One region of the Nocardia sp. NPDC050710 genome, then DNA from elsewhere that is predicted to be linked to it. Evidence: riboswitches for the same ligand, from Rfam matches in the RefSeq annotation. Region 1 holds a riboswitch; each other region holds the start of a gene.

Region 1 (10,506 bases):
TCGGATACCGCCTGCAGGCGCAGATCGAGTTCGACCTCCGAGCCGACCGGAACGGCGATCATCTCCAGGCCGATTCGATCGGCCGCGATCACCGTGCGCCGCAACTCCTTCATGGTGCCGGGACGGCGACCGAGGCTGCGGACGTCCAGCACGAAGGCCGCGTCCGGCTGGCGGTGCGAGGCCGCACGCGAACGCGACGTAGAACCGGAACCGGCGGACATCACGAACTCACTCACGATCGAAGGGGAATGGGCAACCACTCAACAATACGCGAGGTCCACCGGGCGAACCAAAACCCGGGCGCGGTGACTACCGGCGGTACTCACTCGCGTAATCGGGGGCGCCCGCACCGGAACGCAACTGGTGCCTGCCCCGTCCGACGGTGCGCAGCGTGGTGTTCAGCGTCTCCTCGAAGTCGGCGAGCGTCGAGTCGACATAGTGATCGCACTCGTCGCGCAACCGGTCCGCCTCGGCCTGCGCGCCGTCGATGAGACGGGCGGATTCGACGTGCGCGGCACGCACCACCTCGGTCTGCGCCACCAGACGGGCCTGCTCGGCCTGCCCTTCGGCGACGGAGGCGGCGTAGGAGGCCTTGCCCGCCTCGATCACGCGCTCGGATTCGGCGCGGGCCCGGCCGACGATCGCCTCGTACTCGGCCTTGCCGTCGGCGACGACCCGATCCGCCTCGGCCTGCGCGGTATTCACCAGGTGATCGGCGTGCGCGCTGGCCTCCGCCACCATCCGGTCCGCGTGCGCCTTGGCGTCGGCGAGGATGCGGTCGGCGTCCTCGCGCGCCGATCCGATGGTTTCGGCGGCCTGTTCATTGGCGCCGGTCACCGCGATCTCGGCCGCATTGCGGGCATCGGTGACGATTTTATCGCGGTGATCGAGGACGTCCTGGGCGTCGTCGAGTTCGCCGGGTAGCGCATCGCGCACATCGTCGAGCAGTTCCAGCACGTCACCGCGCGGCACGATGCAGCTGCGGGTCGGCGGGATGCCACGCGCCTCCTCGACGATGGCCACCAACTCGTCGAGCGCTTCGAATACGCGATACATGCTGACTACCCCGCTCTCCTGCAGACCTACGGCGAAACTTTCCGCCGAGCCCAGTGTGCCCCTCATCACGGCTGACGCCGAGTCACCTTCCGGTGTGTCGTGGCCAGTGTCTCGCAGACCACAGAAATCAAGTGGAGAACCCCCCTCCGCTTCGTGCTACATTTTTTGATGAGGGTCGGAACAAGATCTTCATAAGCGGATTACAGGCCCCGCCCGGGACTGTGAAGCCGAGAGGAGGCCGTCGGTCGGATCACCCTTTCCAATACCGATTGACTTGTTCCAACTGTTCAGTACATACTGAACACGCAATACATGAGGAACTGATCAGTCGACGGGAAGGAAAGCGATGTCCATCGCTGTTGTCCATACCGAAGGCTCACGTTGGATCGGAAAGACCATGACCGTTCTGGAAGTGCCGCGGACGACCGTGTTGCCCGCCAGCATGTACACGCCGTGGGCCGGCCCGTACCCGGTGCTGCGCTCCGCGCCGGTCGGCGAGCGGTTCGGTCAGCTGATGGGGTACCTGCGCGGCGATCACGCCTTCGCGCAACTGGTCCGGTTCGCCCTGGTCGGCGGATCCAGCAATATCGCCTACGTCCTGCTGTTCTTTGCCATGCACGGCATCGGCCCGCTGATCGCCAATGTCGCGGGCTCGATCGTCAGCACCGTCATCGCCAACGAGCTGCACCGCCAGCTCACCTTCCACGCGGCGGGCCGGGTCGGCTGGTTCACCGCACAGTGGGAGGGCGGCGGCTTGGCGCTGGTCGGCCTCGGCATCACCACCGCGGGCCTGGCCGCACTGGAAATCTGGGCGCCAGGACTCGGCGGCACCATGCAGGCCACGGCCGTCCTCGCTATTACCGCCGCGGTCGGCGGCATGCGCTTCCTGGCACTGCGCGGTCTGGTCTTCTGAGCCGCCTCTCCGCGTCTTCAGGCCAGATTCAGGTAGTACGCCAGCCAGCGTTGGCGGCCGACGGCCGGTAAGTGGTCGCGTTAGCCCGTACCCGGCGAGTTACCCATGTTCTTGTGAAATCGGTTGTTACGCAAGAATTCCTCAGCGTTCAGCCCCGCAGCTCGGCCAAGCGGGCCAGCAGGCGCTTGTGCACCAACGGCGGGAGCATGTCGGTGACATCGCCGCCATAGGAGGCGACCTCCTTGACCAGCGAACTCGACAGGAAGCTGAAAGACGGATTGGTGGCGATGAAGAAGGTGTCGACGCCGGAGAGCTTCTTGTTCATCTGCGCCATCTGCAGTTCGTAGCCGAAGTCACCCGCATCGCGCAGGCCCTTGACGATGGCGCCGATACCCTGCTGCTTGGCGAAGTCGACCAGCAGACCCTGCCAGGATTCCACTCGGATATTGGGCAGATGCGCGGTCGCCTCGCGCAGCATCTCCATCCGCTCCTCGACGGTGAACATGCCCTGCTTCTTCGGGTTGATCATGACGGTCACCACGACCTCGTCGAATTGCGCCGCCACCCTGGTGAATACGTCGAGATGTCCATTGGTCACCGGATCGAACGACCCGGGGCACAGTGCTCCAGCCATGGGCTGACGGTATCAGCCGGAAGGCTTCGCGGGGTGACGCATCCGGCCCGGGATCCTCGGCTCGGGACACGGCGGCCCCGGCCTCGAGAGCCGGGGCCGCCGTCACCTCGGCTACCGGCTAGCGCGGCGCGGGGGTGAAAACACCGAAGTTGTTCCCCGAGGTGTCGAGGATGTGGGCGAAGACCAGCCCGTCCTTACTCGTGGTCGGCGGCACGAGCACCTTGCCGCCCAGACTCTCGGCGGCCGCGATGGTGGCCGCCACATCCGCGACCAAGACCAGGAAGGTCGCGTGATTGGCGGCGGCATCGGGGGCGTGTGCGATGCCGCCGCTCGGGGTGTCGCTGCCCGGGTAGGTGATCAGGTCGTAGCCGTCGCTGTTCGGGTCGGGGGTGAAGTTCCAGCCGAACAGGCCACCGTAGAACTTCTCGACCTCCTCCGGCTTGTCACTACCGACCTGGAACCAGGTCACGGTGTTCTCCAGGGGTGTACTCATCTGTCTTCTCCAAATATCGGGGATCACGTCTTGCCCGATCACGATCGCCCGACGCCGCGACAACCCCCTGTCGGTGTTTTACAACGCGACACTCCTGAGTGCGAGAGCCGGTGGGTCGGACACGCTGCCCTCCCATGAGCGTCCCGACACCGGATGCTCGGTCATCGTCACCGACCGGATGCGGTCGAGCCGGAAGCATCGGGAACTGTCGCGCAGCTGGCACCAGGCGACCAGGTACCACCCGTTGGCGCCGTGCAGAAATGAGATCGGCTCGACCTCTCGTGCGCTGGGTGCGCCGAATCGGTCCAGATACTCGATCCGCAGCACGCGCCGCAATTCGATCGCCTGCTCGATCACCGAGGGAATCCGTTGGGCGCGTGGCGTATCCGACGAATCGAGCAACCGCACCCGGGTCGCCAGATCGCGTGCGGCCGCGACATTGCGCTCCGACATCGCCGCCACGATCTTGCGCAACGCGCTGTGCCCGGCCCGCTCGAACGGCCTGCCCGTGCTCTGTTGCAGCGCGACGGCGAGCGCGACGGCCTCCGCCGGGGTGAAGTTGAGCGGTGGCAGCGACATGCTCTTCTCCAGCGCGTAACCACCCCGCCTGCCGACATCGGCGTAGATCGGGATGCCCGCCTGCTGGAGCGCGCCGATATCGCGTTCGATGGTCCGCACGCTGACCTCGTATCGTTCGGCCAGCTCGCGTGCGGTGCGTAGCCGTGGCGCGATCGCCCGTAGTTCTTCGACGATGGCGTACAACCGGTCCGTGCGGTTCACGCCCTCACGGTAGCGCCGACCACCGACAGCTGTGCCGGGTCAGCTGTCCGGAGCGAACTCCGCGAGCTCGATCCTGGTCTCGCCGTACTTGCGCGCCTTGGCGGGGATATAGCCTGCGGGCCAGTCGATTTCGGGCGAGCGGATGGAGCGCTCGACCACGACCACCGCGTCGGGCGTCAGCCAGCCGCGTTCGGCGAGGGCACGCAGATCGGCGGTGACCGCGCCGGTCTCGACGTCATAGGGCGGATCGGAGAAGACCAGGTCGAACTCCCCGGCCCCGGCCTGCTCCAATACCGCCGAGACCGCTCCGACGCGTAATTCCGCGCCCGGCAGACCCAGATCGGCGATATTGCCGCGCACGATGGCCGCCGCCTTGCGGTCGGACTCGATCAGCAGGGCACGGGCGGCGCCGCGCGACAACGCCTCCAGGCCGAGTGCGCCCGAGCCCGCGTACAGGTCGAGCACCCGGGCGCCGTCGAAATCCATCCGGGCGTCGAGCGCGCTGAACAGCGCCTCGCGCACCCGATCCGAGGTGGGCCGGGTGCCCGCGGGCGGCACCCGCAAACGTCGCCCGCCCGCCGTTCCCGCGACGATCCGCGTCATTCCGCGGCGGACTCGCGCCCGGCCAGCTCGACCAGCAGGTCACCGCCCTCGACCTGCTGCACCTTGCCGATGGCGATCCGGGCCACGATGCCCGCGCGCGGCGCTGTGATCGCCGCCTCCATCTTCATCGCCTCGATGGTGCCGATGGTGTCGCCCACGGCGACCGTATCGCCTTCGGAGACCGACAGCGTCACCACGCCCGCGAACGGGGCGGCGAGATGGCCCGAGTTGGTCTTGTCGGCCTTCTCGGCGACCGGGACCTCGCTGGAGATCGAGCGGTCCCGCACCGCGATCGGGCGCAGTTGCCCGTTCAGGATGCACATCACGGTGCGCATACCGCGCTCGTCGGGCTCGGAGATGGCCTCCAGGCCGATGAGCAGGGTGACGCCTTTCTCCAACTGGACCCGGTGTTCCTCGCCACGGCGCAGCCCGTAGAAGAACTGATTGGCCGACAGCCCCGAGGTATTGCCGTACTTCTCCCGGTGCGCCAGGAATTCGGAGGTCGGGCCGGGGAACAGCAGCCGGTTCAGCGTCGCGCGCCGCCGGCTCGAATCACCGGCCAGCCCGGCCTCGTCGTCGGCGGTGAGCGCCGTCTCGGGCTTGGCGGGGCCGCGGCCGGCCAGAGCGCGGGTGCGGAAGGGTTCGGGCCAGCCGCCGGCCGGGGTGCCGAGTTCGCCGCGCAGGAAGCCGATCACCGAATCGGGGATGTCGTAGCGGCCGGGGTCGGCGGCGAAGTCCTCGATGTCGACACCGGTGCCGACCAGCGCCAAGGCCAGGTCGCCGACCACCTTGGAGGACGGGGTCACCTTGACCAGGCGGCCGAGCAGCCGGTCGGCCGCCGCGTACTTCGCCTCGACCTCCTCGAAGCGATCGCCGAGGCCGAGGGCGATGGCCTGCTGGCGAAGGTTCGACAGCTGACCGCCCGGGATCTCGTGGGTGTAGACCCGGCCGGTCGGCGCGGGCAGACCGGATTCGAAGGGCGCGTACACCTTTCGCAGCGCCTCCCAGTACGGCTCCAGATCGCAGACGTTCTGCAGATTCAGGCCGGTATCGAACTCGCTATTGGCCGCGGCCGCGACGATCGCCGACAGGGCGGGCTGAGAAGTGGTTCCGGCCATCGCGGCGCTGGCGCCGTCGACCGCGTCCGCACCCGCCTGCCAGGCGGCCAGGTAGGTGGCCAGCTGACCGCCCGGGGTGTCGTGGGTGTGCACATGTACCGGCAGGTCGAAGTTGCGGCGCAGCGCGGTGACCAGCGTCGCCGCGGCGGGCGCGCGCAGCAGACCCGCCATATCCTTGATGGCCAGCACATGCGCGCCCGCGTCCACGATCTGCTCGGCCAGCTTGAGGTAATAGTCGAGGGTGTACAGGGTTTCGTTCGGATCCGACAGGTCGCCGGTGTAGCTCATCGCGACTTCCGCGATGGTGGTGCCGGTTTCCCGTACCGCGTCGATGGCGGGACGCATCTGGTCGACATTGTTGAGCGCGTCGAAGATGCGGAAGATGTCGATACCGGTGGCGGCGGCCTCGGAGACGAAGGCGCGCGTCACCTGCTCCGGGTAGGGCGTGTACCCGACGGTATTGCGGCCGCGCAGCAGCATCTGCAGGCAGATATTCGGCACCGCCTCGCGCAGCGCGGCCAGTCGCTCCCACGGGTCCTCGTACAGGAAGCGCAGCGCCACATCGTAGGTCGCGCCGCCCCATGCCTCGATCGAGAGCAGTTCGGGGGTCAGCCGCGCCACATGCCCGGCGACGCCGAGCAGGCCGTTGGTACGCACCCGGGTCGCGAGCAACGACTGGTGCGCGTCGCGGAAGGTGGTGTCGGTGACACCGACCGCCTTCTGGTCGCGCAGCGCCTGCGCGAAACCCTCCGGGCCCAGCCGCAGCAGGCGCTGCCGGGAGCCGGACGGCGGCGGCACGCTCAGGTCGATGGCGGGCAGTTTGTCGTGCGGATACACCGTGGTCGGACGCTCACCATGCGGCTTGTTGACGGTGACGTCGGCCAGGTAGTTGAGGATCCGGGTGCCGCGGTCGGCCGAACCGCGCAGGGTCAGCAGCTGCGGGCGCTCATCGATGAACGAGGTGGTGACCCGCCCCGCCTTGAAATCCGGATCGTCCAGCACGGCCTGCAGGAACGGAATATTCGTCGACACACCGCGGATGCGGAACTCCGCGAGGGCACGACCGGCGCGCGCCACCGCGGCGGGCAGATCGCGGCCACGGCAGGTCAGCTTCACCAGCATGGAGTCGAAGTAGGCGCCGATCTCCGCGCCGAGGTTGGCTCCGCCGTCGAGCCGGATACCCGCGCCGCCCGGGGTGCGGTAGGCGGTAATGCGTCCGGTGTCCGGGCGGAAACCGTTGGCCGGATCCTCGGTGGTGATCCGGCACTGCAGCGCGGCGCCGCGGACGGTGATCTTGTCCTGGCTCAGGCCGAGCTGCTCCAGGGTCTCCCCCGCCGCGATCCGCAGCTGCGACTGCACCAGATCCACATCGGTGACCTCCTCGGTCACCGTGTGCTCGACCTGGATGCGCGGGTTCATCTCGATGAAGACGTGATTGCCGCGCTCATCGAGCAGGAACTCCACGGTGCCGGCGCAGCTGTAGCCGATCTGGCGGGCGAAGGCCACCGCGTCGTTGCAGATCCGTTCGCGCAGTGCGGGATCCAGGTTCGGCGCGGGTGCGAGTTCGATCACCTTCTGGTGGCGGCGCTGCACCGAACAGTCGCGCTCGAACAGGTGCATGACATTGCCGTGCTGGTCGGCCAGGATCTGCACCTCGATGTGGCGCGGATTCACCACGGCCTGCTCGAGGAACACCGTCGGATCGCCGAATGCCGATTCCGCTTCGCGGGACGCGGCCTCGATCGATTCGCGCAACTGCTCGGCGGCGGCGACCCGGCGCATGCCACGCCCGCCGCCGCCCGCGACCGCCTTGACGAAGATCGGGTAATCGAGCTCCTGGGCGGCGGCGAGCAATTCGTCCACATCCGCGGACGGCGCGCTGGACCGCAGCACCGGCAGCCCGGCGGCCTTGGCGGCCTCGATGGCGCGGGCCTTGTTACCCGCCAGCTCCAGCACCTCGGCCGAGGGTCCGATGAAGGTGATGCCCTCGCGGGCGCAGGCCGCCGCCAGATCGGGATTCTCGGACAGGAAGCCGTACCCGGGGTAGATGGCATCGGCACCCGCGGTCTTGGCGGCATCGATGATCGCGTCGATGGACAGGTACGCCCGCACCGGGTGTCCCTGCTCACCGATCTGGTAGGACTCGGCGGCCTTCAACCGGTGGACCGAGTTGCGATCCTCGTGCGGAAAGACGGCGACCGTCCCGATGCCCAGTTCGTAGGCCGCGCGGAAGGCACGGATGGCGATCTCGCCGCGATTTGCAACCAAGACTTTCGAGAACATTGAACTAAGGTACCCGCCCCCGAACCCGGCTCTGACACGGAAGTCCCCTTCGCAGAAATCTTCACAACGAGATGTAGCAGGCTTGCGAAGTTGTGTTCATCGGGCGGTCACATATCACCGTAGCCTCCGTTCCGCTGTGCGGAACGGATCCTTGCCATCGGCGGGCGGCTTCGCCCACGCGGGCAACCGATGAGCGACGCGATCGAGCGCACCGCATACACTGGCGAGGCAGCTGGTTTCTCCGGTGCGCCGACGAGTTGGAGCCCCGACGTCGCGTACCGGAGTCGAAGCCCGTCCGCCGATGCGGCGCGCGGGTGAGAGGGAACCCGGTGGGAATCCGGGACTGTCCCGCAGCGGTATGCAGGAACGACCGCCGTCATACGCACTGGGCGCAAGCCTGGGAAGCGACGGCCAGTAGGGGAGCCCCGGACGCCGGGGCCGGCCAGAAGGCCCGTGCCTGCGAGTCCGAAGACCTGCCGGTTGTGCCGGATACGCCGTATCCGGCGGCCACCGCCTCGTGGATTGGGCGCGCGGACCTCCAGTGCTGAACTTCTCGGGCTCCGACCATCGTGGCGGACCGCCGAGTCGTCGACTGGTTGCCGCGTACCCGTATGGCGATGGTTTACGTTCACAGCACTGGAGCAAACATCGTGACTGTTTCTTCGCATACCGGGTTCACTCACCCCGCCGATCGCCAGCCCCCGAGTTCACCGCAACGGTTCTCGGGCTGCCACGGGTGGGACCGCGCCGGGAATTGAAGCGCGCCACCGAGTCCTACTGGGCTGGGCGCATCGACGCCGAGCAACTGCACCGGGTCGCCCGCGACCTGCGCCGCACCCAATTCGCCGAATTGCAGGCGGCCGGGCTGGATTCGGTGCCGGTGGGTACCTTCTCCTATTACGACCAGGTGCTCGACACCGCCGTGCTGCTCGGCGCGCTGCCGCCCCGAGTGGCCGGAATTGCCGATCCACTGGATCGGTATTTCGCCGCGGCCCGCGGCACGGACACGGTGGAACCACTGGAGATGACCAAATGGTTCGACACCAACTACCACTACCTGGTGCCGGAAATCGGTCCGGAGACCACGTTTTCGCTGCATCCGGAAAACTGCTGGAGGAACTGGCCGAGGCGCTCGCGCTCGGCGTACCCGCCCGGCCGGTGGTGATCGGCCCGGTCACCTTCCTGAAGCTGGCCAAGGCGACCGGCGGCCCGGCCCTGGATCGACTGGGTGAGCTGATTCCGCTGTACCGCGAACTGCTGCGACTGCTGGCCGCGGCGGGCGCCGAGTGGGTGCAGATCGATGAGCCGGTGCTGGTCACCGACCTCACCGAGGCCGAGATCGAGCTGGTGCGCGGCGCCTATGCTGAGCTCTCGGCGGCGACCGAGCGCTCAGCGCTGCTGGTGGCCACGTATTTCGGCAGGCCGTGCGCGGCGCTGTCCGCGCTGGCGAGCACCGATATCGAGGGCGTCGCACTCGATATCGGTTATGAGAGCGACCTGTCCGACGTGGTCGCGGTGCCCGCACTGGCGAATAAGCTGCTCGTCGCGGGTGTCGTCGACGGGCGAAATGTGTGGCGCACCGATCTGGATCGGGCGCTGGCCACACTGGGCACCCTGCTCGGCTCCGCGGCGTCGGTCGCGGTTTCGAGCTCGTGCTCACTGCTGCACGTGCCGTACTCGCTGGCCGTCGAAACCCAGCTGGACGACGAGCTGCGGTCCTGGCTCGCCTTCGGCTCCGAAAAAGTCACCGAGGTGCGACTGCTTGCAACGGCCCTGGGCTCGGGACCGGCGGCGATCAGCGACGAATTGGATGCGGTCCGTGCGGCTTTGGCCGCGCGACGCACCGATCCCCGGCTGTCCGACCCGCGGGTGCGGGCCCGGCTCGCCGCGCTCGGCCCGGGCGCCACCCGGCGGGCGCCCGCCGAGGAGCGGCGCGCCGTGCAGGCCGAACGCCTGCACCTGCCCGCACTGCCCACCACCACGATCGGCTCATATCCGCAGACCTCGGCGATCCCGCTGGCCCGCGCGGCGCTGCGCAAGGGCGAGATCGATCAGGCCGAGTACCTGCGCCGGATGCGCGCCGAGATCGCGGATGTCGTTGCGCTGCAAGAGCGGTTGGGGCTGGACGTGCTGGTGCACGGAGAATCGGAACGCAACGACATGGTGCAGTACTTCGCCGAACAGCTCGGCGGCTTCGCCGCCACCGAACAGGGTTGGGTACAGTCCTACGGCACCCGTTGCGTGCGGCCGCCGATCCTGTACGGCGATGTGACCCGGCACAATCCGATGACCGTCGACTGGATCACCTACGCCCAGTCGCTGACCGACAAACCGGTCAAGGGCATGCTCACCGGGCCGGTCACCATCCTCGCCTGGTCGTTCGTGCGCGACGATCAGCCGCTGGCCGATTCGGTCGAGCAGGTGGCGCTGGCGATCCGGGACGAGACGGTGGACCTGCAGTCCGCGGGCATCCGGATCATCCAGGTCGACGAACCCGCGCTGCGCGAATTGCTGCCGCTGCGCGCCGCCGAACAGCCCGCGTACCTGGACTGGTCGGTGCGGGCTTTCCGGTTGGCCACCTCGGGTGTCGCCGACGCGACCCAGATCCACACCCACCTCTGCTATT
Region 2 (10,506 bases), on a different contig from region 1:
CTTCGCCCCCGCGATCCCCAAATTCATCACCAGCACCATGTCCGACAAACTCACAGAGACAATCGAGGACTCGGACGGAACTCACTGAGATCGAGTCCGAGACAAGCCAACCGAGCCGTGGCGTGATGACAGCCCTGATCAGTGCGACGATCAGCTCGACGTGGCAAGGAAAGGCGTCGTAGATCGTTCCGCGGCGGGCGCGTATCCAGCAGACCGAAAGAAGCCACCGCGCCGAACGGCGTAGCGAATCGCGGTCGACCCGTTCGACGATCACCATCGCGCACGGGTGGGTGTGTTGATGGCTTCGGCCATCCGGACTGCCTGGCGGGTGGGTGCCACGTCGTGAGTGCGGATGACTGCCGCCCCTTTGGTGACCGCGGTGACGGCGACAGCGAGCGAGCCGGCGAGTCGTTCGCCAGGGTCGGAGATGCCGAGGATCTCGCCGAGGAAGGATTTGCGGCTGGCACCGACGACCACCGGATATCCGGTGTCGGCGAGGACATCGATCATTTCGAGGAGTGCCAGATTGTGGGCGGTGGTCTTGCCGAACCCGAGTCCGGGATCGATGAAGACCTCTGGGACGCCGAGGCGCACACCGTTCTCGGCGTGCGCGCGCAGCTGGTGGGTGACCTCGGTGACAACATCGTCGTAGTGGGGTGCCAGTTGCATGGTTGCCGGTGTGCCACGCATGTGCATCGCGATCCAGCCGACCCCGAGATCGGCGGCAACCGGTGCCAGGGTCGCGGAGACGTCGTTGATGAGCCGGGCGCCGGCGTGAACCGCGGCGCGCGCGACCTGCTCATGCCGAGTGTCGATGGAAACGAGGCACTCCCCCGACAGTGCTTCGATGACCGCGCAGACGCGCTCGCATTCGACCTCGACGGGGACTTCGACGGCGCCGGGCCGGGTCGATTCACCCCCGATGTCGATGATGTCGGCCCCTTCCGAGAGCATCCGGTGTCCGTGTCGGATGGCGTCGCAGGGGTGGGTGTATCGACCGCCGTCGTAGAAGGAATCGGGGGTGAGATTGAGTACCCCCATGAGTCGTGCGTGAGCCATCGGTCAACCGGCTTTCTGTGTGGGATGCGTTGCGCGGAGGGCACTGTGGACGGGTAGCGGTGGCCCGATGCTGTTGAGCCGGTCCAGGATTCGCGCCTTCGCTAGGGCCTCGGCGTATTCGCCGTGCGGTGTCGAGTCCCAGGTGACGCCTCCGCCGACGCCGTATTCACTGATGCCGCGGGCACGGTCGTGGACAAGGGTGCGGATGGCGACGCTGAAACGAGCCTCGATACCGTGGTCACCGGTGGGCGCGATGATCCCGATGGCCCCGCAGTACAGTCCGCGTGGTGTGGTCTCGAGCTCGCTGATGATCTCCATGCTGCGGTACTTCGGCGCCCCGGTGATCGATCCGCACGGGAACAACGCGGCGAAGACGGCCTCGAGACTGGTCTGGGCCGGCACATCGGCGGTGATCTGCGATGTCAGCTGCCACACCGTTTCGTAGGGTTCGCTGTCGAACAGGGACCGCACACGAATGTTGCGGGCTCCCGGAATCCGGGCCAGATCGTTACGCAGTAGATCGACGATCATGAGGTTCTCGGCGCGTTCCTTCGCGCTGGACGATAGTTGTGCCTGCAAGGCGGCGTCTTCGGCAAGATCCCGTCCTCGGGGGGAGGTTCCTTTCATCGGGCGGGTTGTGACCCGACCTTCGGTCCAGTGGAAGAACAGCTCCGGGCTGGCACTGAGGATCACATGCTCGCCGGTATCGATGTAGGCACCGTAGGAACAGGTCTGTGCATCGAGCAGATCGGCGTACACGCCGGTGAGGTCACCCGACATCGTGGTGCTGATCCTGGTGGTCAGGTTGGCCTGATAGATCTCGCCCGCGTCGATGTGCTCACGTATCGCCGTGACCGCGGCGTGGTAACGCTCGACGGGATCCGCGATTCGCCAGTCCCCGACGCGGTACCGTCCACCCGCGAGCAGGTGCGAATCAGCGCTCGTGACATGAGCCGGTGGCACCGCGCCGAACCAGCACAGCGGCATTCGGCCTCCCTCTCCAGCGGAGCCTCGGACGTGCAGGGCGGCGTCGAACGCGGGAGCCGCCTCGTAGGACACGAACCCGTAGACCCAATTCCCGCCGCGGGCCAGTTCCTCAGCACGGGCTACCGCAGGTCGGACCGCGTCGAGCGTCTGCGCGCTGATGACGGTTCGCCGATCGTGGAACACCGTGCTTCGTCCGCTCCGGCGGTCGTCGAAACGTGCGACACCGAACGTCGATCGCTCGGGAGTATCAGCCACAGGTTTGTTCCTCATCGTTTCTCTCAGCCCGGATGCGTATCTCCGAGCGTGGCCGCGGGCGACACGGATACGAAGTGCCCGAGTGACGACCCCGACGCCTGGTGTGAACTGACAATGTCGCCGTTGGACCAGGCTGCGCCGGTTCGCCTGATCTCATTGGGCTACAACAGATCCCAGAACTGGCCCTACATGTTGGCGACAACCGACCGGGATCGAGTCCGAATCTGAGGAGCAGCGGTGACCTCGTAACCCAGGTTGGTCAGCACCTGAGTCGTCGCCTTGGCGAAATTGAGGGTGACGAAGTGCAGGCACGGCGCACCTTCATCGATCAGCCGCTGCGCCATCTCGGTAGCAATCTCGATGCCTACCGCGCGCACCGCCTCATGATTCTCCTGCGGGCCGTCGCCAGCGGCTTTGTGTAACCGCTCCAACACCGTCGCGGGCAGGTCACGTCCGGATAGTTCAACCGCACGCCGCACGGTGCGCAGCGAGGTGATCGGCATCAGTTCGGGAATGATCGGTTTCGCGCCCTCGACCGGATCGTAGGCGATGACGCGGTCACGCAAGCGGAGGTAATGCTCGATGTCGAAGAACATCTGAGTGATCGAATAGTCCGCTCCGGCGCGGAGTTTCGCGGCCAGGAAGGCGGTGTCGGTCTCCAGGTCCGGGGAGCGGTGATGGCCCTGTGGGAAGGACGCCACACCGATGTTGAAGTCACCGAGATCGCGCACGATTCGAACCAGTTCCTCGGCATAGGTGACACCGGCCGGGTGCTTGTGCCACTCCCCGAGCGGATCTCCGGGTGGGTCCCCGCGCAGGACGAGGATGTCACGGATACCGTAGTCGGCGTAGGAACCTACCAGCGTGCGCAATTCGGCCACGCTGTGCCCGACCGCCGTGAGATGCGCGACCGGCAGCAGTGTGGTCTGTTGAGCCAGTTGACCGGTGATGCGGGCGGTGCGGTCCTTGGTGGAACCGCCCGCGCCGTAGGTCATCGATACGAATGCCGGATGCATGCGCTCGAACTGCCTGACGGTACGCCACAACCGAGCCTCGCCGTCGGCGTCGCGGGGCGGATTGAACTCCACGGAGAACGGTACGCGCGTCGTGGAATGGGTACGCAGATTCTCCACGACCGATCGAGCTGCGGACGCGGTTCGGATAGTTCGGACGGCTTGGTCGGTCACCGTGCGGTCCCCGGAAAAAAGTGCATATTGGCCTCGGGCTGGTAGGGAAGCGTCGCAATTCGGGGACGCCCGCCACGCGGGCGCCCCGAACCACGTCAGCGCAGCGCTCGGGCCGCCGCGACGAGGTTGCGCAGCGAGGCGATCACCTCGTCATTGCGGCGGGTCTTCAGTCCGCAGTCGGGGTTGACCCACAGGCGTTCGGCCGGAACGGCTTTCAGCGCCTGCGCGAGCGATTTCTCGATCTCCTCGGAGCCGGGCACGCGCGGCGAGTGGATGTCGTAGACACCCGGCCCCACGCCCAAATCGAAGCCCGCCGCGTTGAGGTCGTCGAGCACCTCCATATGCGAGCGCGCCGCCTCGATCGAGGTGACGTCGGCATCCAACCCGGCGATCGCCCCGATGACCTCACCGAACTCCGAGTAGCACAGGTGGGTGTGGATCTGCGTGGCATCGGCGACACCGGAAGTAGCGAGGCGGAACGCGTCGACCGCCCAGTCCAGGTAGGTGGTCTGGTCGGCCTTGCGCAGTGGCAGTAGCTCGCGCAGTGCGGGCTCGTCCACCTGGATGACGCCGATTCCGGCCGCTTCCAGGTCCACCGTCTCGTCCCGTATGGCCAGTGCGATCTGCCTGGCGGTGTCGGAAAGCGGTTGATCATCGCGGATGAACGACCACGCCAGGATGGTGACCGGGCCGGTGAGCATGCCCTTGACCGGTTTACTGGTCAGTGACTGCGCGTAGGTGATCCATTCGACGGTCATGACCGTCGGGCGCGCCACATCGCCGTATACGATCGGCGGGCGCACACACCGGGTGCCGTAGGACTGCACCCAGCCGTTGATCGTCGCGGCGAAACCGTCGAGTTGCTCGGCGAAGTACTGCACCATGTCGTTGCGCTCGGGCTCACCGTGCACCAGCACATCGAGACCGATTTCCTCTTGCAGCGCGATGACTTCGGCGATCTCGGCACACATCCGCTTGTCGTATTCGGCCTGGTCGATCTCGCCACGGCGAAGCTCCGCACGGGCCACCCGGATGCGACTCGTCTGCGGGTAGGAGCCGATCGTGGTGGTCGGCAGCAGCGGCAGCTTCAGCCGTTCCTGCTGCACCGTACGACGCTCGTCGGCCGGAGCGCGGCGGATGGCGTCCGCGCCCAGCCCCGCCAGCCGCTCGCGCACCGAGGCGACGCGTAGACGCGGATCGGCCTTGCGGTCGGCCACTGCGGCGCGAGCGATCGCGAGAGCCTGCGCGACAGGGTTCTCCCCCTCGGCGAGGGCGGTGGCCAGCACCCGGACCTCGGCGATCTTCTCCTGCCCGAACGCCAGCCAGCCACGCAGTCGCTCGTCCAGATCGGTCTCGGAGTCGAGGCTGTACGGGACATGCAACAGCGAGCACGAGCTCGACACGGCCACCGACACACCGGCCTCGCGCAGCCCGGTCAGCAGCGGCAGCGCGTGGTCGGGGTCGACCCGCCAAATGTTGTGACCGTCGACCACGCCCGCCACGATCAGTTTGTCCGTGATCGACCGAGCCACAGCCACATCCGCGTCCTGACCGGCGACCAGGTCGAGCGCGATGCCCTCGATGCCGGTCTCCGCCAGCACCGGCAGCGCCACGCCCAGTCGGCCGAAGTAGGCGGCTACCAGGATCGACGGGCGAGCCGACACCTCCGACAACCGCTGGTATGTGGTGCGCACTGCCGCCAATTCGGTCTCGGTGAGATCGGTGACCAACGACGGCTCATCGATCTGAACCCATTGCGCACCGGCCTCGGCGAGCAGGCCGAGCAACTGCTCGTAGAGCGGCAACAGATCGGGCAGACGGTTCAGCAGATCGCTGCCGTCGACCGACTTGGCCAGTTTCAGGAAGGTGATCGGGCCGACGATCACCGGACGAGCCAGCACGCCGAGCTCCAGCGCCTCCTTCAGTTCGGCCAAGGGCTTGTCCGGATGCAGGGAGAAGGCCGTGTCCGCCGCGAGTTCGGGCACCAGGTAGTGATAGTTGGTGTCGAACCACTTCGTCATCTCGAGCGGAGCGACCTCGGCATTGCCTCGGGCCGCGGCGAAGTAGCGATCCAACTCGTCCGCGATCCCGGACACTCGCTCCGGCAGCGCGCCCAGCAGCACGGCGGTGTCGAGCACCTGGTCGTAGTAGGAGAACGTGCCCACCGGGACCGAATCCAGCCCGGCGTCGCGGGCCGCGGTCAGCTGGGCGGTGCGCAGGTCCGCCGCCACGGCGTGTAGGGCCTCGGCATCGACACGACCGGCCCAGTAGGACTCGGTGGCGCGTTTGAGCTCCCGGTTGGGGCCGATGCGCGGGAGCCCCAGTACGGTTGCGGTAAAAGTCTTGTGCGGGTTCGACATTGATGAGCTCCATGGTCAGCAGCAAGGACCGCCACCCATATGAAGCGCACGCTGATGGAGCCCATGAAGCATCGTTCCCGTGCCCGGGTCCACTCGGCGTAGCGCCCAATCCACGAGGCGACGACCACCGGATACGGCGTATCCGGTACAACGGGCAGGTCTTCGGACTCGTGGGCATCGACCCGAGAATGGGTCTGCCCCGGCGCTTCGTGGCCCGGGCTGGTCCTACCGACCGTCGCTTCCCAGGCATGCGCCCAGTGCGGGTGACGGCTGTCGTTCCCACTTACCGCTGCGGGACAGTCCCGGATTTCCACCGGGTTCCCTCTCACCCGGGCGGTGTGCGAACACCACCGGGCTTCGACGCCGTCGGACGGATCAGGGGCTCCTCGACTCCGCCTCCGGCGAACCAGCTGCACCGACGAATATAGCCACCAAGGATCGGATCGCGAAAGGCAGCCCAGCTCACACCGAGGATCGGGACTTCGGACGACGCTCTTTGGTAAGGGCGAGCGTCACTCGCGCGAGGCGCCCACCGGCCAGACCACGGTGACCGGAATTCCTCGGGCGCGGGCCAGCTCCAACCCCACCTCGAGATCGAAGGTCGCGGCCAACCGCATCAACACCGGGATCGTGAGCGGGCGCTGATCGTTCCGAGCAAGCCGGCCGTTCGGGTCGGTCTGCGTCCATAGGCGGTGAGGTGGCGCGGTGGCCGGTATCGTTCCCCGCATGTCCCCCGTGTCCGTCCTGGCCGCGCGCCTGCGTGGTGCGATGACAGGCGCGGTGGCGGGGGCAGCGGCACTCGCGGCGCACGGCATCGGCGGCGGGATGGTCCCGACAGGTAGTTCGCTGGTGATGTTGGTGGCCGGATGCGCCGCGGTCGGTGTCGTGGGTGCGGGGCAGCCCGGTCCTCGGTTGTCGGTGCTGGTCGGCCAACTCGGTGCCGGCCAATTGATCGGCCATATCGCGTTGACGGTGGCCTCTGGGCACTCCCATCCGATGGTATCGACACCAACGATGTCGGCCTGCCATGTCGTATTCGCGGTCGTCGTCGGTATCACACTGTCGATAGCCGAACGCCTGATGCGGACGGTGTTGTCCTCGGTGTACCGGTGGCTGGCGCTGCTCATCGGCCGGGCCCGGACCTGTACGGGTCGACCGTGCGTCGCGATGTCGGCACGAAATTCGGTTGCCCGTGATCTTCTGCTCGGGTCGGGCTCGGGCAATCGAGGCCCGCCGATGACCGTGGCCGCCGTTCGAGGCGGCTCGGTAGGCCGTGCAGCTCATCCCGATTGGCAGCCGGTCTCCGCTGTCTCCCGCTGATCGAGTCGGTTCGGCCGAAATTCTTCGCGCGCGTTCGGTTGTCGTTGCAGACATCCGAATGTCGGTGTCCGCTACGCATCTCGAATTCCGGTCGACCGGATCCGCCCAGTCGATCAGATGCGGTGCGGACGTGTTCGTCACGGCGGCTGCGTAACACCGCCAGAGTCCGTTCGGCGCGCGACGCCGGAGGACTTCAGTTTCATTCTGCCCGGAGAGGGCTTGGGTTCATGTCTTCCACAACTACCGACTTCGGCGATCCTGCCGAATCACCAGCCGATCGCGATGGTCTCGACGAATCGGCCGATACGGCGACGACCTCCACCGACAATACGGCGACCGATTCCGCCGACGGCTCCACCGCGAAATCGTCCGTGACCGAACGCGCGCTCCCACGCAGCTGGCGACCGCTGGTCCTGCGACTGCATTTCTACGCCGGTGTGCTGGTGGCTCCGTTCATCCTGATCGCGGCCCTCACCGGCGGCCTCTACGCGCTCGCGCCGACGATCGAGAAGTTCGTCTATTCCGATGAGCTCACCGTCGAATCCACGGGCGCCGCCGCGCTGCCGCTATCGCAGCAGGTCGCCGCGGCCCGAGCCGCCTACCCGGATCTGACGGTGAGCGCGGTACTTCCGCCATCCTCCTCGACGACCTCGACACGTGTGCATTTCATCGACCCTGGCTTGGGGGAAGAGCAATTGCGGGCGGTGTTCGTCGACCCCTACACCGGCGCGGTATCGGGTAGTGAGACTTCGTGGTTCGGGTCGCTACCGTTCAGCACCTGGGTCGATGTCCTGCACCGCGACCTGCACCTGGGCGAATTCGGCAACCTCTACAGCGAACTGGCCGCCTCCTGGTTGTGGGTCGTCGTGCTGGGTGGGCTACTGCTGTGGTGGGCCAAATACCGCGGTGACCGGGTCCGTGGCCGACGAGCCCGAATCATCGGCGTCGACAGATCGGTGCGGGGACGAGCGCGCACGCTCAACTGGCACGGCGCGTCCGGACTATGGATCGCGGCAGCCCTGCTGTTCCTTTCCGCCACGGGCATCACCTGGTCGCCCTACGCGGGTGAACATGTGACCGACCTGCGCGCTGCGATGTCGTGGCAGCGACCCCAACTCGACACCGCCCTGGGCCACGACGAGACGAGCACCGACGGTTCGCACAGCGAACACGGTGCCGCGCAACCCGGTTCGGTCGATATCTCCGGTATCGACCTCGATCGAGTCGTCGAGATCGCGGACCGGGCCGGGGTCGCGGCACCGGTCGAGATCACCCTACCCACCGAACCAGGACAGGCTATCGGTGTGGCCGAGGCTGCGAAACCCTACCGGCTCACCACCGACTCCGTCGCGATCGATCCGGGCACATCACAGGTCACCGGCAACGTCGACTACAACCGCGACTATCCACTGTTCGCCAAACTCGCCGACTGGGGAATCCGCGGACATATGGGCATCCTCTTCGGCCTGCTCAACCAACTCCTGCTGCTGGCCATCGCGCTCGTACTGGTCACGGTGATCGTGCGCGGCTACCGCATGTGGTGGCAACGCAGACCCACCCGCGGCTCGGCGTTCGCACTCGGGCGGCCGCCCATACGCGGCGGTATCGCACGAGCCCCCGTGGCTGGCATCGTCGTACTGGCCATCGTCGCGGTCGCGGTCGGCTGGTTCCTGCCACTGCTCGGGATCTCGCTGCTGGTATTCCTGACACTCGACATCGCGATCGGCGCAGTCGGGCGAAGGGCGGCACGATCGGCTCCAACAGCCCAGGTTCGGTAGGGACTTGCCCGGCAGGAGGTTGGCGTATTGGTCGATTCCACCTCCGGACACCTTTTGTCGGTCATCCTCCGCAATTTTGCAAAGGATGCATTCTCTTTGGGTCCGGAGGATGTCCGGACACTGTCGATCTGCGAATTTGCGCAGGTAGCAGCGTCATTGGTGTGCCGACTGTGAAGTGGCGGCGCCGATGTCCGCTGCCGACTCAGAGTGCGGTAGCCAGCCATGCGCGCGGTGAGCATCCCAGTCTTTGTGTGAACGCCCGCGAGAACGCCGGAGGGTTGGCGTAGCCGAGTTCGGTGGCGGTGCGGGCAATCGAGGCGCCGGCGCGAAGCCGGTCCTGGGCGACCGTGATCCTCCATCCGGTCAGGTATTCGGCGGGTGGCTGGCCCACCAACTCTTTGAACCGGGCGGCGAAGGAACTGCGGGACATGCGTGCTTCTTGCGCCATTGTGGCGAGCGTCCATGGCTGCCCCGGTGACTCGTGGATGGCGACGAGTGTGCGGGCGAGGCGTTCATCGGCGAGCCCCGTCAGCAGGCCGGTGGGCAGGGCAAGCTCGTCGGCGTGGTCGAGAATCCAGCGGAAGAGCTGGATGAGGACGACTTCGAAGAGCCGATCGGCCAGCACTCGTTGGCCGCAGCGCAGATTGTCGATCTCGGCGAACAGTAGATCGAGTGCTGGTTCGAGGGTGCTGACGGCGTCCAGCGGGAGCACGATCACGGGAGGGAGCGTGCGGACGAGAGGGTGGGTCGGGCCGCCGTCGAAGTCGAGTGTCGCGCAGGCGAAGTCGGAGTCCTCGGTGGGTGCGTTGTGGAAGGCATGTTCCAGCGGGCGTGGGTAGAACAGCAGGCTGGGCTTGTCGATCCATCGCTTTTCCAGCTGACCGCTGACGCCTCGGTGTGTCACTTCCATCTCGCCGTGTCGGAGTACGTGGAGGAAGCCTCGTCCCGGTTGTGCGTCAAAGGTCGTCACGCCACACAACGGTCCGGTATGGAACAGGCGGGTCCGCACCCGGAACTGTTCGAGCAGAGGCGAGAGCCGGTCGAGGGAGGACACGGAACAAGCATGCCGGACGATATGGTACGAATTCAAGATGATATGCATTAATTCGTCCAAGTGATCCTGACAGTCTGAGAGTGCGTCGCCCGCCGGGAACCTGCGGGAGTCGTCATTGGAATCACGACTGAAGGAATGCCCATGTCTCTTGTCCCCCTTGCCGAGCGCGAGTCCGCGACCGGAACCGTCGAGGACCAGCTCGATCAGATCCATGCCGCGTTCGGCACCGTGCCCGCGATGTTCCGAGCCGTCGCGAACTCGCCTGCCGCTCTGACGAGCATGTGGGCTTCGTTCCGCGCCTTCGGCGGCGGTGCTCTGGGGCCGGCGCTCAGCGAGCAGATCGCCGTGGCCGTCGCCAACCGCAACTCCTGCGAGTACTGCCTGGCCGCGCACACCGCCCTCGGACGCAAGGCCGGGGTGAGTCGTGAGGCGCTGGAGGCCGCGCAGACGGGCGACTCCGATGACCCTCGGACTGCGGCACTCCTGGGCTTCGCGGTGAAACTGGT
Region 3 (10,506 bases), on a different contig from region 1:
TGCCCCCGGACAACAAAACTCGCCTTGCGCAGGAGCAGATCGACAGGTTGTTCCCCGTTCGCAGGTCCGACCCGATCGAACTGGTCTTCGTCTCCGCCGACAGCACTGCTGTCGGTGCCGTCTGGAAGCAGGCGAACGACGCGCCGGGACTATCCGGGAATTTCGACGTGCCACAGCGATCCACCACACGGCCGACCATCTACCGGACCAAGGCACTACTGACAGACTCCAGCCGGGCCGGTACCACTATCGATTACCTGCGGTCGATCCGGACCCCCGAGGGGGTGAGTATGTTCGTCGGCGGGGTGCCCGCTGTCCAGAAAGACAGTCTCGACGCACTGGAGAGCCGGGTGCCGCTGATGATCGGGCTGGTCCTGCTCGTCACGACACTGTTGATGTTCCTGACCTTCGGCTCGCTGATCCTGCCGATCAAGGCAGCGATAACGAGTGCGCTCGGGCTCGGCTCGACCCTGGGCATCCTGACCTGGATCTTTATCGACGGTCACGGCGCCGGGCTGATGAACTTCACCCCACAGCCCATCCAGGCGAACGTGCTGGTGTTGATCATCGCCCTCATCTATGGCCTGTCCACCGACTACGAGGTTTTCCTGCTCTCGCGGATGGTCGAAGCACGCGCGATGGGGGCCTCCACCACCGATGCGGTCCGCATCGGGACAGCGCATACCGGTCGCATCATCACCGCCGCCGCGCTGATCCTGCTCGTCGTTACCGGCGCATTCGCCTTCTCGGATCTGGTGTTGATGCAGTACATCGCATACGGCATGATCGCCGCGCTGCTCATCGACGCCACCGTGCTGCGCATGCTTGTTGTGCCGGCGACGATGAAACTGCTTGGTGACGTCTGTTGGTGGGCGCCCAGCTGGATGAAAAAGATCCAGCAGAAGGTCGGCTTGGGCGAACTCATCCTCGACGATGAACGGCCCGGCAGCACCGACATCATCGACCTCGTCGAGACCCTCCGACAACCGACCCGGTGACCATGCAAATCGGGAGCCCCCTGTCAGTGGGCTTCTCTACGCTGCCGTGCATGACCCGTTCCCGAACCAGACCGCAGCACGCTCCTGACGGCCTTTCGCCCTCGAGCTGGTCGGCACCGACCCTTCTGAGATGAACGCCCCCTCGCTATTTGGGGCCTCGCGGCCCGGCGATGGTGGGCTCTCGCCGGTTGGGGTGGTGTGAGAAGTGTTCAGACTCGATGGCGAGGTAGGTGTCTCCTACAGCCAGATTTATGTCGAGAGTGACCCCGGGGACTTCGGCCCGCGCATGCACGAGGCGTTCGCCGGGCAGCGCGCAGGACTGTGCGGCGCCGCGGTACCCGGCGCACTTTTCCTGAGGACCGGTTTGCACACCGGCAACGTCGGTTTCACCGTCGAAGTGCGCGGCCAGGCTCCCCCGCTCGATCCGGAATGGGAAGACGTCGTGGAGGTCTCCTTCTACCCGCTCTCGGATCAAAGCTTCCTGGTGCAGTGGGCAGGCGAGGACTCCTGGGAACTGGACTTGAAAGAAGGGCTCGACTACCGGGTGCGGTACTGCGCGCAGGGTATGGACCAGGCGCGAGAGAAGGACGTCAGACTCCACGATGAGCCAGTACAGGACCGTTATCTCCTACAGTTCTGGCCCGCCCCGCCCGAACCGGACCGCATAGTGCGCCAGACCTCGCAGGTCGCGGCCTACTCCCATGACTGGGCCCGCCGGCAACCCGATGCCGAGTTCCGCGTGCGGGCCATCATGGCCCAACGACGGGCACACCTCACCCCTGAGGGCGCCGAATCGTTTCGCGACGCCGAATCTCCAGACCAGACCGCGGATATGGCGGTCATCTCCGGCGAGGCCGATCCACAGTCTGTCCGCGAGCAGGTGAGAGTGCTGAGCTCCTATCCCACGGCAGATTGTTCAAGTGCGGCAACAAGCTTCGAACAAGATCAACACACGCATACCACCTTCACCCATGTCGTGACGGATCTTGCGATGACACGCCGACCAGCGCGATCACGCTATCTGCGCCAGAACCGCCTGAAGGGACCACCTTGTTGCCAGTCGTGGGACCACCGTCGGCAAGCGATCCGACGAGCGAATCGCTGAGGCACCTCGGCAGGCACAGGCGATCACGTCGAATCCAGCTCCGGGCGAACGACTACAACTTGTTGCCAGATACGTGTGGTGTTGTCGGCGTCGGCGCGCTGGGCGCCGACGCCGACACGATCCTCGAACCTCGGTCAGCGCAGCGCGGCTGCCGCGGCGACGAGGTTGCGCAGTGAAGCTTCGACCTCGACCGGTCCGCGGGTCTTCAGACCGCAGTCCGGGTTCACCCAGAGCCGCTCGGCCGGAACAGCTTTCAGTGCCGCCTGCAACGAGGTGGTGATCTCCTCGACCGAAGGCACACGCGGGGAGTGGATGTCGTAGACGCCAGGACCGACGCCGAGGTCGAAGCCCGCGGCGTTGAGGTCGTCGAGAACCTCCATGTGCGAGCGGGCGGCCTCGATCGAGGTGACGTCGGCGTCCAGGCCGGCGATCGCTCCGATGACCTCACCGAATTCGGAATAGCACAGATGGGTGTGGATCTGGGTGGTGTCGGCGACACCGGAGGTCGCCAGACGGAACGAATCCACCGACCACGCAAGGTAATCCGGCTGCTCGGCCGCACGCAGGGGGAGCAGCTCGCGCAGGGCGGGTTCGTCGACCTGGATGATGCGCGCGCCACCGGTTTCGAGGTCGGTGACTTCGTCGCGGATGGCGAGGGCGACCTGACGAGCGGATTCGCCCAGCGGCTGGTCGTCGCGGACGAAGGACCACGCCAGGATGGTGACGGGTCCGGTGAGCATGCCCTTGACCGGCTTGGTGGTGCGTGACTGGGCGTAGCCGATCCAGTCGGTGGTCATCGGCGCGGGCCGGACGACGTCACCGAAGAGGATCGGCGGGCGCACGCAGCGGGTGCCGTAGGACTGCACCCAGCCGTTGTCGGTGGCGGCGAAGCCGTCGAGCAGCTCGGCGAAGTACTGGACCATGTCGTTGCGCTCGGGTTCGCCGTGAACCAGCACATCCAGGCCCAGGCGTTCCTGCAGCGCGATGACGTCGTCGATCTCCCCGTGCATCCGTGTCACGTACTCGGCCTGGTCGATCTCGCCCTTGCGCAGCGCGGCGCGGGCGAGCCGGATCGCCGAGGTCTGCGGGTAGGAGCCGATCGTGGTGGTCGGCAGCAATGGCAGGTCCAGATGCGCCCGCTGCTTGGCGCGCCGTTCGTCGGCGGGAGCCCGCTCGATGTCGGCGGGGGTGAGCGCGGCCAGGCGGGCACGGACCGTGTCGTTGTGCAGGCGAGGGTCGGTGCGGCGCGACTCGGCGGCGTCGCGGGCCGCGCGCAGCTCTGCGGCGACGGTGTCGGTGCCCTGGGTCAATGCCGTGGCGAGTACGCGAACTTCGTCGACCTTCTCGGCGCCGAATGCCAGCCACGACCGCAGCCGCTCGTCGAGCGCGGCTTCCGGGGTGAGCGAGTACGGAACGTGCAGCAGGGAGCACGAACTCGACACCGCGACCGAGGCGGCGCTGCCCAGCAGCGAACCGAGGGTGCTCAGCGCGGCGTCGAGATCGGTGCGCCAGATGTTGCGGCCGTCGACGACACCGGCCACCAGCAGTTTGTGCGTCAGCGCGGGGACCGAGGCGATGGCCTCGACGGTGGTGCCGGTGGTGAAGTCGACCGCGATCGCGTCTACCGGGGTGGCCGCGATCTCGGCGAGCGCGGCATCGGTGTGGCCGAAGTAGGTGGCGATCAGGATCGCGGGCCGGTCGGTGCTCGAGGCCAGCTCGGTGTAGGTGGCGCGTACCGCCGCGAGCTCGCTGTCGCTCAGGTCGGTCACCAGGATCGGCTCATCGATCTGGACCCACGCGACACCGGCGGCCGCGAGCCGGGCGAGCAGGTCCCGGTACAGCGGGAGCAACTCGGCGAGGCGGTCCAACGGCGCACCATCGGCATGCTTGGCCAGCTTCAGGAAGGTCAGCGGCCCGATGACGACCGGACGGGCCGGGATCCCGAGCTCGTCGGCCTCGGTGAGCTCGGCGAACAGCTTCTCCGGGTGCAGCGAGAACCGGGTGCCGCCGTCGATCTCGGGGACGATGTAGTGGTAGTTGGTGTCGAACCATTTGGTCATCTCGAGCGGCGCGATCGAGTCGGTGCCGCGAGCAGCGGCGAAGTAGCGATCGAGCGGGTCGGCGATCTCGGCGACCCGTGGCGGCAGCGCACCCAGCAGGACGGCGGTGTCGAGGACCTGGTCGTAGTAGGAGAAGGTGCCGACCGGGATCGAGTCCAGGCCGGCGGCGGCGAGCAGGCTCAGATGAGCATGGCGCAGCTCGCGCGCGACGGTGTGCAGGTGATTGGCGTCGACCTTGCCGGCCCAGTAGGCCTCGGTGGCGCGCTTGAGTTCACGGTTCGGCCCAACTCGGGGCAGCCCCAGAACAGTGGCGGTGAAGGGGGTGTGCGGAACGGCCACGATCATCGTCTCCGGTACGGGTGGGATGGCCACAGCCTGTCGTGGGCAGCACCGACCACCGACCGTGCGAACACGCGCGAAAACCGCGCCCGCTCCGGACAGGTCCGGCGGGTCGGAAATTGTCGGTCCGTGCGCCCAATCCACGAGGCGGAGGCCGCCGGACACGGCGTGTCCGGCGCAACGGGCAGGTCTTCGGACTTGTGGGCACCGGCCGATTCGGCCGACCTACTGGCCGTCGCTTCCCAGGGAGGTGCCCAGTGCTCGATGACGGCGGTCGTTCCCACTCACCGCTGCGGGACAGTCCCGGATTCCCACCGGGTTCCCTCTTGCCGGACACCGGTCTCCCGGCGCCCGGTTTCGACACGATCACCGGAGCTCGGGACTCCGACTCTGCACAGTGAACGTGAACCAGCTGCGCCGACCATGCTAGTCCAGAATCGCCCAGCGGCGATGGCCAGGCGGATCGCCCGGCCGTCCCAGGCTTTTTCTCTGTGAGGCCCGTCATAGTGGAAAGGCCGCTCGAGGGTGGCTTTTCGAGGCGATATCAGGGTGTCGGGGTGGGCGATGGTCCACCGTGGTAGCGGTGCGTGGGTTGTGTGTGCACTGCGGTGTCGTATTCTGTGCGGGCAGCTGGTTCGCCGGTGGCCTGGATGTCGGGAGTCCCCGCTCGGTCGTCGGCGTCGACACCTCGCGCCGTGTGGCGTTTCGGGGTGGAGAGGGAACCCGGTGGAAATCCGGGGCTGTCCCGCAGCGGTAAGCAGGAACGAACATCGTCAACAGCACTGGGCCACCCATGCCCGGGAAGCGGCGGTCAGTAGGTGGCGCGGGGGGTCCCCGGCCGGTGCCTGTAAGTCCGAAGACCTGCCACTGTGCCGGATACGCCGTGTCCGGGGGTCGTCGCCTCGTGGATCGGGCGCTCACCGGCAGGTTCCCGAATCGTGTTGTGCGAGTTGGGGGTTCCGCTGTCGTGCGTCCATTGGCGTCAGGCCGTTGCTGCCACCCGACGGAGAACACATCGTGGCCCAGTCCGCTACCGCTGCTGTTTCGGTGAATACCCAGTCTCTCGGTGAGCTCGATCCCGAGTTGGCCGCCGCAATGGCGGGCGAGCTCGCCCGCGAGCGCGACACCCTCGAGATGATCGCCTCGGAGAACTTCGTGCCGCGCGCGGTCCTGCAGGCGCAGGGTTCCGTGCTCACCAACAAGTACGCCGAGGGCTACCCGGGCCGCCGCTACTACGGTGGCTGTGAGGCCGTCGACGTGGTGGAGACCCTGGCGCGCGACCGCGCCAAGGAGCTCTTCGGCGCCGAGTTCGCCAACGTGCAGCCCCACTCCGGCGCCCAAGCCAACGCCGCGGTGCTGATGGCGCTGATGAACCCGGGCGAGACCCTGCTGGGCCTGGACCTGGCCCACGGCGGTCACCTCACCCACGGCATGCGCCTGAACTTCTCCGGCAAGCTCTACGACGTCCACTCGTACGGGGTGAGCAAGGAGGACCACCGCATCGACATGGACGAGGTGCGTGACATCGCCAAGGCGGCCAAGCCGAAGGTGATCGTCGCCGGCTGGTCGGCCTACCCGCGCCACCAGGACTTCGCGAAGTTCCGCGAGATCGCCGACGAGGTCGGCGCCTACCTGTGGGTCGACATGGCGCACTTCGCCGGTCTGGTCGCCGCCGGTCTGCACCCCTCGCCGGTGCCGTATGCCGACGTGGTGTCCTCCACCGTGCACAAGACCCTCGGCGGCCCCCGCTCCGGTCTGATCCTGGCCAAGCAGGAATTCGGCAAGAAGCTGAACTCGGCGGTGTTCCCGGGTCAGCAGGGTGGCCCGCTGATGCACGTGATCGCCGCCAAGGCCGCCGCATTCAAGATCGCCGCGACCGACGAGTTCAAGGACCGTCAGGTGCGCACCCTGTCCGGTTCCCGCATCCTCGCCGAGCGCCTGACCGGAGCCGACGTCGAGGACAAGGGCGTCTCCGTGCTCACCGGCGGCACCGACGTGCACCTGGTCCTGGTCGACCTGCGCAACTCCGAGCTCGACGGCCAGCAGGCCGAGGACCTCCTGCACGAGGTCGGCATCACGGTCAACCGCAACGCCGTCCCGTTCGACCCGCGCCCGCCGATGGTCACCTCCGGCCTGCGCATCGGCACCGCCGCCCTGGCCACCCGCGGCTTCGGCGACGCCGAGTTCACCGAGGTCGCCGACATCATCGCCGCCGCCCTCGCAGGCACCTCCGACACCGAGACCCTGCGCGCCCGCGTCGCCAAGCTGGCCCAGAGCGTCCCGCTCTACCAGGGCCTCGAAGACTGGAAGTTCATCTGACCGGATATTCGCCACTGGGGATCGGCCGCGATGCGGCACCTGGTGGCGATCCGGGAATGGCGTGGGGTTCGAGGAGACCAAAGATGACGAGGACCGGTTCGGGGCGACCTGAGTGCGGTGAAACCGACAGCGTCGGCCACTCGGTCGCGCAGAGGTTGCGTGCGCACGCAGGCGTGGGTGCGGGCGTGCCGTTCTCGGTGGAGTTCAATCCGCCGCGAGACAGTGCGGGGGAGGCGCGGTTGTGGCGGGCGGTGCGCGAGTTCGAGCGCATGCATCCGGCGTTCGTGTCGATGACCTATGGCGCGGGTGGCTCGACGAAGGACCGCACGGTCCGTATCACCGGGGAACTGGCACGGGAGACAACGCTGCTGCCGGTGGCGCATCTGACCGCGGTGGGACACAGTGTCGCGGAACTACGTTCCCTGGTCGGCTCCTACGCCGATTCCGGGATCCGCAATCTGCTCGTCCTGCGCGGAGACCCGCCGGGTGACCCCTTGGGTCCGTGGGCGAAACATCCCGAAGGTGTGCACTACGCCGAGGAACTGGTGCGGATCGTGCGCGACCTCGGTGCTTTCCACGTCGGTGTCGCCTCCTTCCCCCAGGGCCACCACCGTTCCCCTGACCTCGACCACGACACCAGGTTCCTGGTGGCCAAACTGCGTGCGGGCGCGGAGTATTCGATCACCCAGATGTTCTTCGACGTCGAGCACTACCTACGGTTGCGGGATCGGGTCAGCGCGCTGGACCCGGAGCAGGGCGCCAAACCCATTATCCCGGAGCTCATGCCCATCACCTCGCTGCGGACAGTCGCTCGAGCCGAAGAACTGTGCGGGCGCCCACTGCCCGAATCGGTCATGGCCCGACTGCGCCGGGCCGCGGGCAGCGGTCCGGAGCCGGATCAGTCGGCGGTTCGTGCCGAAGGCATTGCGATCGCCACCGAGATGGCCGAACGTCTCATTCGAGAGGGCGCGCCGTGCCTGCATTTCATCACGCTGAACTTCGCCAAGGCGACCGGCGAGGTGTTGACCAACCTGGGCTATGGCGTGGGGGAGGCGCCGCTGCCGGTGCGCTGAGCGCGCCACAACTCGTCGCGCCCACACTGGGTCCGTGGCCACTGTCGCTCTTCATGGAAGTGGCCACGGACCTGTTGCGGCGCCGTGGCAGGGGTCAGCTCCGGTCGGGAGCGGGACGGTCGGCAGGGGTGTAGGGGATATTGGCGGCCCGGTTGTCATCGACACGGATGGCGCGGCCGAGCTGAGGGAACGCGCGTTGCGCGCAAGCCGGACGTTCGCACACCTTGCAGCCCGCGCCGATGGGCACCGCGGTGGCGTCGTCGTTGAGCGGCAGGCCGCTGGAGTACACCAGCTTCTCGGCATAGGCGATGTCGCAGCCGAGACCGATCGCGAAATCGCGTTTGGGGGAGAGGAATCCGGGAGTGCTCTCGTCGGTGGTGCGGGCCAGCCACAGATATTTGCGGCCGTCGGGCATCTGAGCGATCTGGGTATGGATCCGGCCCGGGGCGGCGAAGGCGTTGTGCACCACCCACAGCGGGCAGCTGCCGCCAACGCGGGAGAAATGGAACGCCGTGGCGGACTGGCGTTTGGAGATATTGCCCGCCCGGTCGACGCGCACGAAGAAGAACGGCACACCACGCTGACCGGCTCGCTGCATGGTGGAGAGCCGGTGGCAGACCGTCTCGAAACCGACCTCGAACATCGACGACAGCAACTCGATGTCGTAGCGCAACTCTTCGGCGGCATTGCGAAACCTGGTGTAGGGCAGGATGAGCGCACCCGCGAAGTAGTTGGCCAGCCCGATGCGCAGGAGATCGCGGGACTCGGTGGGCATGGTCACCGTGGCCGTGATGGCCTCGATCGTGTGGTTGTGGGTGAGGAAGGCGAGCTGGGTGGCGAGCTGAAAGGCACGCTGTCCGGCCGAGAGCCTGCGCGCGAGCACGATCTGGCGGGCGACGGGATCGAAGATTCGTTTGGGGCCGGGATCGGTGGGATCGTCGGAGCGTATCGTCACGGTGATGCCGTGCTGCTGGTGCAACAGCCTGGTCAGCTGTAGGTCCAATCCGCCTATGCTGAGCCGGTTCTCGGTGAACAGGGTCTCGGCGGCCAGATCGAGTTCGGGAATGTGGTTGCGGCGGTCATAGAAGAAGTCGCGCACGTCCTCGTATGGTGTCGCGGCCGCCGCTGCCGTCGCCGGGGTCTCGAGACCGGCGGAGAACTGCTCGATCTGCTGGGTGGTGCTGGTGAGCCTGCGATGCAGGCTCACCAGCAGATGGGCGGCCGCGGGTACCCGCGCCACCAGGTCCTCGAGTTCGGCATTGCTGATGCTCGCGGTATCGGGGTCCTCGACGAAGACATCGTGCAGATCAGCCAGCAGCCGAGCGTCGGTCCCGGCGGTGAAGAATCCCATGTCGAGGTCGAAGGTGGCGTTGAGCTTGAGCAGCACCTGCACGGTGAGTGGGCGCTGATCGTTCTCGAGCTGGTTGATATAGCTCACCGATAGCCCGAGCAGCTTCGCCATCGCCGTCTGCGACAGCCCGCGCTGTTCGCGCAGCGTCCGCAGCCGCGCGCCCGCGTACATCTTCTGCATGTCCCGAATCTAGCACCCGCCTCTTCCACAATTTTCACAAATTTGCCGGGAAGGTTTCACAAATTTCGGCATCTGTGAGGCATTTTCCCTGGTGGCAACCCTGTGTAGCGTGCGAAATGTATCGGTGAATATTCGACGCCTGGGAGGCCCCCGCTGTGAAGAACCATCTCGTCTGCACCCACCGCTCCGCCGAGGACTTCCCTCGTGAGGAGCACCTGGCCTGGCGGATCGCCGAGGTTGCCGCCGACGTGGTGGAGGTGCCGGCCGACACCGAGGAGATGATCGTCAACCGGATCATCGACAACGCCTCGGTCGCCGCGGCGTCCATCACCCGCCGTCCGGTCGCCAACGCACGCGCCCAGGCACTGGCGCACCCCTACGGACCCGGCGCCGCGGTGTTCGGTGTGCCCGGCCGGTTCTCCCCCGAGTGGGCGGCGTGGGCCAACGGTGTCGCAGTGCGTGAGCTGGACTTCCACGATACGTTCCTGGCCGCCGAGTACTCCCACCCCGGTGACAACATCCCCTCGATCCTGGCCGCCGCCCAGCACACCGGCCGCAGCGGCGCCGACCTGATCCGCGGTCTGGCCACCGGCTACGAGATCCAGGTCGACCTGGTCCGCGCGATCTGCCTGCACGAGCACAAGATCGACCACGTCGCCCACCTCGGCCCCTCGGCCGCCGCAGGCATCGGCACCCTGCTCGGCCTCGACACCGAGACCATCTACCAGGCGATCGGCCAGGCGCTGCACACCACCACCGCGACCCGCCAGTCCCGCAAGGGCGAGATCTCGAGCTGGAAGGCCTACGCACCGGCCTTCGCCGGAAAGATGGCCGTCGAGGCTGTCGATCGCGCGATGCGCGGTGAAGGCGCCCCTTCGCCGATCTGGGAGGGCGAAGACGGTGTCATCGCCTGGCTGCTCGGCGGCCCGAATGCCGAGTACTCCGTGCCGCTGCCCGCACCGGGAGAGGCCAAGCGCGGCATCCTCGACACCTACACCAAGGAGCACTCGGCCGAGTACCAGAGCCAGGCGCCGATCGACCTGGCGTTCCGCCTGCGCGAGCGCATCGGCGATCTCGATCA

What was found. Region 1 has a riboswitch for cobalamin ahead of metE (5-methyltetrahydropteroyltriglutamate--homocysteine S-methyltransferase). Riboswitches for the same ligand answer to the same signal wherever they lie in the genome.
Region 2: it holds a riboswitch for cobalamin, as region 1 does, so the genes downstream of both, metE (5-methyltetrahydropteroyltriglutamate--homocysteine S-methyltransferase) here and metE (5-methyltetrahydropteroyltriglutamate--homocysteine S-methyltransferase) in region 1, are expected to answer to the same signal.
Region 3: it holds a riboswitch for cobalamin, as region 1 does, so the genes downstream of both, glyA (serine hydroxymethyltransferase) here and metE (5-methyltetrahydropteroyltriglutamate--homocysteine S-methyltransferase) in region 1, are expected to answer to the same signal.

The regions. Positions count from the first base shown of each region.
Region 1 is NZ_JBFAHV010000001.1:1,174,230-1,184,735, forward strand. Features, by position in the region: gene AB0H61_RS05505 (DUF177 domain-containing protein) at 1-221, opposite strand, end outside; gene AB0H61_RS05510 (DivIVA domain-containing protein) at 310-1,056, opposite strand; gene AB0H61_RS05515 (GtrA family protein) at 1,454-1,969, shown strand; gene coaD (pantetheine-phosphate adenylyltransferase) at 2,118-2,603, opposite strand; gene AB0H61_RS05525 (VOC family protein) at 2,722-3,096, opposite strand; gene AB0H61_RS05530 (WYL domain-containing protein) at 3,175-3,876, opposite strand; gene rsmD (16S rRNA (guanine(966)-N(2))-methyltransferase RsmD) at 3,916-4,479, opposite strand; gene AB0H61_RS05540 (pyruvate carboxylase) at 4,476-7,880, opposite strand; cobalamin riboswitch at 8,155-8,376, shown strand; partial or broken gene metE (5-methyltetrahydropteroyltriglutamate--homocysteine S-methyltransferase) at 8,608-10,506, shown strand, end outside.
Region 2 is NZ_JBFAHV010000037.1:45,452-55,957, reverse strand. Features, by position in the region: gene AB0H61_RS36800 (DUF6875 domain-containing protein) at 1-88, shown strand, start outside; gene folP (dihydropteroate synthase) at 271-1,059, opposite strand; gene pabB (aminodeoxychorismate synthase component I) at 1,063-2,301, opposite strand; gene AB0H61_RS36785 (methylenetetrahydrofolate reductase) at 2,487-3,434, opposite strand; gene metE (5-methyltetrahydropteroyltriglutamate--homocysteine S-methyltransferase) at 3,584-5,848, opposite strand; cobalamin riboswitch at 5,984-6,196, opposite strand; gene AB0H61_RS36775 (hypothetical protein) at 6,575-7,168, shown strand; gene AB0H61_RS36770 (PepSY domain-containing protein) at 7,396-8,946, shown strand; gene AB0H61_RS36765 (AraC family transcriptional regulator) at 9,149-10,000, opposite strand; gene AB0H61_RS36760 (peroxidase-related enzyme) at 10,142-10,506, shown strand, end outside.
Region 3 is NZ_JBFAHV010000035.1:52,820-63,325, forward strand. Features, by position in the region: partial or broken gene AB0H61_RS36275 (MMPL family transporter) at 1-1,132, shown strand, start outside; gene AB0H61_RS36280 (hypothetical protein) at 1,204-2,103, shown strand; gene metE (5-methyltetrahydropteroyltriglutamate--homocysteine S-methyltransferase) at 2,238-4,508, opposite strand; cobalamin riboswitch at 4,668-4,872, opposite strand; cobalamin riboswitch at 5,184-5,386, shown strand; gene glyA (serine hydroxymethyltransferase) at 5,520-6,821, shown strand; gene AB0H61_RS36295 (methylenetetrahydrofolate reductase) at 6,905-7,894, shown strand; gene AB0H61_RS36300 (short-chain fatty acyl-CoA regulator family protein) at 7,989-9,425, opposite strand; gene prpD (2-methylcitrate dehydratase PrpD) at 9,581-10,506, shown strand, end outside.